DNA from 2 places in the Bradyrhizobium sp. CCBAU 11361 genome. Region 1 is predicted to be linked to the other one. Evidence: riboswitches for the same ligand, from Rfam matches in the RefSeq annotation. Region 1 holds a riboswitch; the other holds the start of a gene.

What was found. Region 1 has a riboswitch for S-adenosylmethionine ahead of XI08_RS44555 (O-succinylhomoserine sulfhydrylase). Riboswitches for the same ligand answer to the same signal wherever they lie in the genome.
Region 2: another riboswitch for S-adenosylmethionine. It lies ahead of metX (homoserine O-acetyltransferase MetX); the one in region 1 lies ahead of XI08_RS44555 (O-succinylhomoserine sulfhydrylase).

What each region holds. Positions count from the first base shown of each region.
Region 1 covers NZ_LBJZ01000200.1:208,253-212,668, forward strand. Annotated here, with positions in the region: gene XI08_RS44545 (hypothetical protein) at 1-967, opposite strand, end outside; gene XI08_RS44550 (2'-deoxycytidine 5'-triphosphate deaminase) at 1,292-2,428, opposite strand; SAM riboswitch at 2,509-2,588, shown strand; gene XI08_RS44555 (O-succinylhomoserine sulfhydrylase) at 2,663-3,850, shown strand; gene XI08_RS44560 (SGNH/GDSL hydrolase family protein) at 3,998-4,416, opposite strand, start outside.
Region 2 covers NZ_LBJZ01000199.1:106,669-111,084, reverse strand. Annotated here, with positions in the region: gene XI08_RS42060 (alpha/beta fold hydrolase) at 1-768, shown strand, start outside; gene metW (methionine biosynthesis protein MetW) at 884-1,546, opposite strand; gene metX (homoserine O-acetyltransferase MetX) at 1,561-2,763, opposite strand; SAM riboswitch at 2,857-2,936, opposite strand; gene XI08_RS42045 (chorismate mutase) at 3,140-3,988, shown strand; gene XI08_RS42040 (pyridoxal phosphate-dependent aminotransferase) at 4,021-4,416, shown strand, end outside.

The DNA.
Region 1 (4,416 bases):
GCCCTTCGAACAATCCCTCCAGCACCTTGGCGCAGGCGACGTGATAATCAGCGACGTCGTCCATCAGCTTCCAGCCCTGCTGACGGATTTCGAAAGTGCCTTCCGACTGCGCCGTCTCGGCGGCATCATCCTGCGCGGCGAACAACGCGTTCAGGAACGATGCGAATTCCCTCGCGCCGCCGCGGCTCATCGCGAGCGCCGCCGCGACCTCGTCGAAATACTGCATCCCGATCAGCCTGCCGGTGAGATGCAGCAGATAGCCGGCGTCTTCCGGGCCGAACAGCTGCACCATCACGGGCGCGGCGGTGCGGACATATTCCATCGCATAGTTGCGATAGGCTTTTTCCAGCCGCGGCTTCGGCCAGCCCGCGACCGGCAGCGCCGGCGCGGTCGCAGCATTGAACAGCGGCGCCTCGAGGTGCCGCGCGAACACCAGTCGCTGGTCGAGCTCGAGCGGATGGTCGTATTGATGGTAATAGCCTTCGAGCCCGTCCTGGCCGTCGACGCTCTGCTTGGTGCAGACGAAGCCGAGGCGCAGATCCCCGAGCGCAACACCATTGTTGGCGTGCCAGCCGCGCAGCATCGCGCGAGAGACCTCGCCCGGCACGCCGCAGATCGCGGTGCCCTTCCAGATCCAGCGCGGCGGCGGATAGCGGATCCAGGCCTTAACGTCGCTCTCATACATGTATTCGACATGTACGCCGCCGATCCAGTTGGAGAGATAGTGATATTGAGCAGCCGCGACCGCCGGCGGCAGATGGCTGAGGCCGAGCTTCTCAAGCCCCGGCAGGAAACGCTCCTGCTGCTGGCGACGGAACACGCGGAAGACGAACTCCGCTGCATCCGCCGTACCGCGCCGCGTGACCACGGTCAGGATGAGGCCGGTGAAATAGGCGTGATAGAGATCGGCGACCGCGCGCCAGCGTTTCCATTGGGCGTCCTGCGCGGAGTCGGCTGCGGCGGTCATGTTCGCTCCCGGCTTGTTGTTTTGCGGGAGTGTGTCATCGCGGCTGGGGCGGCGCAACACGCCACACATTCGCTGTCATCGCTGTCATCGCCCGGCGAAGACCGGGCGATCCAGTATTCCAGAGGCGGTTGTGATTGAATCGATGGGCCGCGGCGTACTGGATTCCCCGCCGGAGCCTGTCATCGGGCTCGCCGAAGGCGAGACCCGTTGGCGGGGAATGACAGCAGGTGCAAATTTGCTCGGATCGTAGCCCGCATGAGCGAAGCGATATGCGGGAGCACTGTTCCCGGATGTCGCTTCGCTCATCCGGGCTACGGAATATCGCTACACCCGAAAATGCTTGCTCAGCTTCAATCCCTGCGCCTGGTAGTTCGAGCCGATGCGCTGGCCGTACATCGCGTCGGGGCGAGCCAGCATCTTCTCGTAGACGAGGCGGCCGACGATCTGGCCGTGCTCGAGGATGAACGGCACTTCGCGCGAGCGCACCTCCAGCACGGCGCGCGATCCCAGCCCGCCGGCGCCGGCATAGCCGAAGCCGGGATCGAAAAAGCCGGCATAGTGCACGCGGAATTCGCCGACCAGCGGATCGAACGGCACCATCTCAGCGGCAAAGTCGGGCGGCACCTGCACGGCCTCTTTCGAGGCGAGGATGTAGAACTCGCCGGGATCGAGGATCAGGCTGCCGTCGGGACGGGCCGAGATCGGCTCCCAGAAGTCCTCGACGGAATAGCCGGAGCGGCGATCGACATCGACGACGCCGGTGTGGCGCTTGGCGCGATAGCCGACGAAGCCGCTGGCCTTCTCGCCGGAGAGATCGACGGAGACGGCGACGCCGCCGGACAGATCGGCATCGTCGATGTCGACGAGGCGCTCGGACGCATGCAGCGCATCGAGCTCATCGGCATTGAGGATGGCGTCGCCGGTTCTGAAGCGCACCTGCGACAGGCGCGAGCCCTCGCGCACCAGCACCGGAAACGTCTTCGGGCTGATCTCGGCATAGAGCGGACCGTGATATCCGGCGCCGATCATGTCGAAGCGGCGGGTGCCGTCGGCGATCACGCGGGTGAAGACGTCGAGCCGGCCCGTCGAGCTCTTCGGGTTCGCGGCCGCGACGATCTCCGGCGGCAGCGCGAGGCTTTCCAGCAGCGGCACGATGTAGACGCAGTTGGTTTCCAGCACCGCGCCGTCGGCAAGGCTGAACTCGTGCAGCTTCAACTCGTCGATGCGCTCGGCCACCGTGGCGCCGGGACCGGGCAGGAAGCTGGCGCGGACGCGATAGGCGATGTCGCCGAGACGCAAATCGAGGCTCGCCGGCTGGATCTGGCTTTCGACGAAGTCGTAGGCGGGCAGGATGAGGCCGCCCTCCGCCATCGCCGCGATCATGCGGTCGGGCAGGATACCATTGGCGTCGGCGGCAATCGTGAAACTCAACCGGGGGTCCTCGTCAGGGGTCAAACGCATCCGGACATGTGGGAAATACTAGCCTTTTACGGCTATCCGATGGACGCCTTGACGGAAAGGCCATTGCGGAATATGAGCATCACTTATCCCGTGGTGATTTGAGCCGGCCGGCTTGCAGCCACGTTAAATAAGTCGCTAAACAGGCCGGGGACCTCTGTGATCCCGGCCCGTGGATATATCCAGGCCGGTTTTTTTGTGACCGTTTTCGACGAGACGGTCATGTCGGAGGTACCTATGTCGAAGTCGCCTGCTGCTTACCGTCCCGAAACCCGTCTGGTCCATTCCGGCACCCTGCGCTCGCAATTTGGCGAGACGTCGGAGGCGCTGTTCCTGACGCAAGGCTACGTCTACAACAGCGCCGAGGAGTGCGAGGCGCGGTTCAAGGGCGAGGATCCCGGCTTCATCTATTCGCGCTACTCCAACCCCACCATCGCGATGTTCGAGCGCCGCATGATCGAGCTCGAGGGCGCCGAGGCGGCGCGTTCGGCCGCGACCGGCATGGCCGCGGTGACGACCGCGATCCTGGCGCCGCTGAAGGCCGGCGACCACGTGGTCGCCTCCCGCGCGCTGTTCGGCTCGTGCCTCTACGTCATCCAGGACCTGTTGCCGCGCTACGGCATCGAGACCACGCTGGTCGACGGCCTCGATCTCGACCAGTGGCAGCGGGCCTTGCGACCGAACACCAAGACGTTCTTCCTGGAGAGCCCGACCAATCCGACGCTCGATGTGCTCGACATCCCCGGGATCGCCGAGATCGCGCACAAGGGCGGCGCGCGGCTCGTCGTCGACAACGTGTTCGCAACCCCGATCTGGCAGAGCCCGCTCGCGTTGGGGGCCGACGTCGTGGTCTATTCCGCGACCAAGCACATCGACGGCCAGGGCCGCTGCCTCGGCGGCATCATCCTGTCCTCGGAAGCCTTCATCGCCGAGCACCTCCACAATTTCATGCGCCAGACCGGGCCGTCGATCTCGCCGTTCAACGCCTGGGTTCTGCTCAAGGGCCTGGAGACGCTGGCCGTGCGCGTGCGCGCGCAGACCGACACCGCGACCCGCGTCGCCGAGGTGCTGGCGAGCCATCCCAAAATCTCGCGGCTGATCTATCCCGGCCGCGCCGATCATCCGCAGGCAGCGCTGGTGAAAAAGCAGATGCGCGGCGGCTCGACGCTGGTCGGCTTCGAGGTCAAGGGCGGCAAGGCGGCCGCGTTCCGCGTGCTCAACGAGCTCAAGCTCGCGAAGATCTCGAACAATCTCGGCGACGCCAAGAGCCTCGTCACGCATCCGGCAACCACGACGCATCAGCGCCTGAAGCCGGAAGACCGCGCCGCGCTCGGCATCAGCGAGGGCTTCATCCGCTTCTCCGCGGGGCTCGAGCATGCTGACGATCTGATCGAGGATCTGACGGCGGCGCTGGAGAAGGCGTGAGGCGAGCCAAGCACTCGCACTCGTAGGGTGGGTTAGCCCTGCAGATGCGCGAAGCACATCTGCTCGGCGTAACCCACCAACTTCGTTCCACAATCGTTGATGCATGGTGGGTTACGGCTTCGCCTAACCCACCCTACGACACCGAGCCTACATCGGCCGGTACGCCCGCACATCCCCGGGCACGTTGACCCCGAGCTTGATCTGGCCGACGGAGCGGATGATGTCGTCGCCGAGGAGCTGGGCGAAGCAGGCATAGCCCCAATCGTTCATGTGCAGGCCGTCGGCGATGACGAAGCTCTCGACCGGGATCGATTGGTTCTCGTGCCAGTCGCGCATCACCTCGAAGCGCGGGAAGATGCCGACGTGACGGAGCTCGGCGACCTTGCCGAGCAGCTTCACCATCTTGCCGGCGCTCTCCTTGCGCTGGTTGACGGCCGGCGAATATTGCGGATCGACCAGCACGATATCGGCGCCGCCGGCGGCCTGGATGCGCGAGATGCCGTCCTCGACCATCTTGGCGGTGTCGCCGGGATCGAGATTGCGCAGCACGGCGTTGGTGCCGACCT
Region 2 (4,416 bases), on a different contig from region 1:
TACACCAATTGGGAGCCGCAGATGCGTTACTTCTCGCGCGGCCATCGCTGCATCACCTATTCGGCGCGCGGCTACACGCCGTCGGACGTGCCTGAGGGCGAGGTCTACACCTACACGCATTTCTACACCGACGCGCTCGCGGTGCTCGATCATCTCAGGATCGATCGTGCGCATCTCGTCGGGCTCTCGATGGGCGCCTACTCATCGCTTCAGGTCGGACTGAACGCGCCGCAGCGTGCGCTGTCGATGACGCTCGCCGGCGTCGGCTCCGGCTCGGAGATCGAGAATCTCGACGCCTGGCGCGAGCAATGCCGCGCCAACGCCGAGCAGTTCGAGACGCTCGGCTCCGCGGAGGTGGCAAAAGTCACGCGCGAGGCGCCGAGCCGGATTCCGTTCCTGGTCAAGGACCCGCGCGGCCACGCCGATTTCTACGCCGCGCTGGCGCGGCACGATGCCAAGGGATCGGCGCGCACGATGCGCGGCTTCCAGGGCGGCCGTCCCTCGATCTACACCATGACGGACGCGATCAGGGGCGTCGCAACGCCGGCGCTGATCATCTGCGGCGACGAGGACGATCCCTGCGTCGGGCCGAGCCTGTTCTTGAAGAAGCATCTGCCGGCCGCAGGCCTTGCGATGTTTCCGAAGTCGGGGCACGTGCTCAATCTCGAGGAGCCCGCGCTGTTCAACGAGACCGTGGAGCGGTTCGTCACGCTGGTGGAAGCGGGACGATGGCCAGTGCGCGATCCGAGGTCGGTGGCGGCGCATTAAGACGAAGGCGTCACCAAGTACTCCGTCATTGCGAGCGCAGCGAAGCAATCCAGGCTACCGCCGCGGAAATAGCCTAGATTGCTTCGTCGCAAGGGCTCCTCGCAATGACGAGTAACTACTTGCCCTGCCCGCGCGTCAGCAGAAACACCCCCTGCTCGCCGAACATGTTCCACACCCACCAGGGCAGGTTCAGCGGCACCGGGCGGCCATAGAGATCGAGTGCCACGGAGCGTTCCATCTTGACGTTGATCTCGTCGCAGAGCTCCACGAAATCCTTGATGGTGCAGAAGTGGATGTTGGCGGTGTCGTACCAGGTCGCCGGCAGGTTCTCGGTGCGCGGCATGTGACCGCCGATCAGGAGCTGGAGCCGCATCTTCCAGAAGCCGAAGTTCGGGAACGACACGATGGCGCGGCGACCGATGCGCAGCAGATTCTCCAGCACAACGCGCGGCTGCCGCGTCGCCTGGAGCGTCTGCGACAGGATCACGTAGTCGAAGGCATCATCGGGATAGTTGACGAGGTCGGTGTCGGCGTCGCCCTGCACCACCGCGAGGCCCTTGGCGACGCAGCGGTTGACGCCCTCGCGCGACAATTCGATGCCGCGGCCGTCGATGCCGCGGGTCTCCAGAAGCTGGAGCAGGTCGCCGTCGCCGCAGCCGACATCGAGCACCTTCGAGCCCGGCTTGACCATTTCGGCGACGAGCAGATGGTCGGCGCGAAAATGACCTGATCGTTCCGAGTCAAGGCCGCCCAACGGCAGCACTTCCTGCGCTGACATCCTAACTACCCTTGTTAGCTATTCTTGCCGTTGAGTCCGCGCGCCTTGCCTGCCGATTCCAGGAAGGCGCGGGCGATGTCGAAGAATTCGGGCACGTCGAGCAGGAAGGCGTCATGGCCGCGATCGGTCTCGATCTCGGCAAACGACACCCGCGCGCTCGACGCATTCAGCGCATGCACCAGCGCGCGCGATTCCGAGGTCGGAAACAGCCAGTCGCTGGTGAAGGAGACCACGCAGAAGCGTGTCTTGATTCCGGTGAACGCCTTCGCCAGCACGCCGCCATGGTCGCCGGCGATGTCGAAATAGTCCATCGCGCGCGTCAGATAGAGATAGGAGTTGGCATCGAAGCGCTCGACGAAGGACGAGCCCTGGTAGCGCAGATAGGACTCGACCTGGAAGTCGGCGTCGAACGAGAAGGTCGGCAGCTCGCGATCCTGCATGCGCCGGCCGAACTTGCGATGCAGCGCGGCGTCGGAGAGATAGGTGATGTGCGCAGCCATCCGCGCCACCGCGAGGCCACGATGCGGATGGATGCCGTGATCGGCATAGCCGCCATTGTGCCAGTCGGGATCGGCCATCACGGCCTGGCGGCCGAGCTCGTGGAAAGCGATGTTCTGCGCCGAGTGCCGCGTCGAGCAGGCAATCGCCAGCGCGGAATACACGCGCTTGGGGTAGGCCGCCGTCCATTGCAGCACTTGCATGCCGCCCATCGAGCCGCCGACCACCGCGAACAGCGTGTCGATGCCCAGCCGGTCGATCAGCATCGCCTGCGCGCGAACCATGTCGGGGATGGTGATGACCGGGAAATCCAGGCCCCACACCTTTCCGGTCGCGGGATTGATCGAGGCCGGCCCGGTCGAGCCCATGCAGCCACCGATCACATTGGCGCAGATGATGAAGTATTGGCTCGGATCGAGCGGACGGCCCGCACCGACCAATGTTTCCCACCAACCGGGCTTGCCGGTGACGGGGTGCACATTGGCGACATGCTGGTCGCCGGTCAGCGCATGGCAGATCAGGATCGCGTTGGAGCGGTCCGCGTTGAGCTCGCCATAGGTCTGGTAGGCGATCTGGAACGGCGAAAGATCGACCCCGCAGTCGAGCGACAACGGCTGATCGGCGCCGAAATGCGCGACGAGCGAACTCGGATGATCCACCTCATGCGACCGTTCATCGGCACTGATCGCGGGACTGGGAATCGACGTGACGCCAACCATCTCTGACCATCGACCTCGTTTGCGATCGGACTTCAGATCGCGACTGACATCAGGCCATAAAAAACCCGGCCTGAACGATAGGTTCGGCCGGGATCGAAAGCGTCCCCGGCCTGTTTAGCGAGTTTTTTAACGTGGCTGCAAGCCGGCCGGCTCAAATGACCACGGAACAGGCAAAACCTAGCGGCTTGGACGGTTTTCGTCAAGATACGGTCCGGATTGACCAAATTCGTCCCCGTCGCGTCAGCCGAAAAGGCCCAATTTCCCTTTGCATTTCTCTTTGCTTTCGCCGCTCCGACTGCCTAATCAAGACATCGACCGCAGCGGATCCGACCTGATGGACCCGCATTGGAACGCCTCTCAACAGCACTTGCCAGATATGTCCCAACGTCCGCCCGCGCCACCATCGTTGCAGGAATTGCGCAAGGAGATCGACGCGATCGACGAGGGCATGCATCGCCTCCTGATGCAGCGCGGCGACATCATCGACCGCCTGATCCAGGTGAAGCAGACCCAGGAGGTCGGCTCGGCGTTCCGGCCGGCGCGCGAGGCCGACATGATGCGGCGGATCGTGGAGCGCCATCGCGGCATCCTGCCGCTCGACACGGTCGAGAGCATCTGGCGCGTCATCATCGCGACGTTCACTTACGTGCAGGCACCGTTCGCGGTGCATGCCGACATCTCGGTGAGCGAGCCCGCGATGCGCGATTCCGTGCGATTCCATTTCGGCTTCACCGTGCCTTACGTCGCGCATTTCAGCGCGCAGGCGGCGGTCGAGGCGGTGGCGAAATCCAAGGGCGATCTGGCGCTGGTCTCGGCGACTTCCAGCCGCACCCCGTGGTGGCTGGAGCTGGAAGCCGAAGGCGCACCGAAGATCATCGCGCGGATGCCTTTCGTCGAACGCGCCGACCATCCGGCCGCGCTGCCCGTGTTCGCGATCTCGCGCGTCGCCGACAGCGCCCTGGTGACGGAGGTGGAGACCTTCAGCGTGCGTGTCTCCGGGTGGAATGCCGAGATCGCGCGGGCGCTGTCGCCGCTCGCCGACATCGTGGCGGTGCCCGATACCGCCTTCGACGGCGCGGCGCTGCTGGTCTCGGTCACGAGCGCGAGCAGCATCGACAAGATCAAGGCTGCCCTGATCGAGGCGGGGGCCTCGGTGCGCTCCACGGCCCTCGTCGGCAGCCACGCAACGCGCTATACGGTGCCCCCGACCGGGCCGAAATCGTAAGTCACGAGCCGCCTGCCATTCCGGAGTTGAAGATGTCCCGCCCCGTGCCGAACCCCGGCATTCTCGATATTGCGCCTTACACGCCCGGCAAGAGCCCGGTGCCGGAGCCGGGCCGCAAGGTGTTCAAGCTCTCGGCCAACGAGACGCCGTTCGGTCCCTCGCCCAAGGCGATCGCGGCCTTCAAGAACGTGGCGGATCATCTGGAAGACTATCCGGAAGGCACCTCGCGGGTGCTGCGCGAAGCCATCGGCCGCAGCTTCGGCCTCGACCCCAACCGCATCATCTGCGGCGCCGGCTCGGACGAGATCCTCAACCTGCTCGCCCACACCTATCTCGGCCAGGGCGACGAGGCGATCTCGACCACGCACGGCTTCCTGGTCTACCCGATCGCGACCATGGCGGTCGGCGCCAGGAACGTGATCGCACAG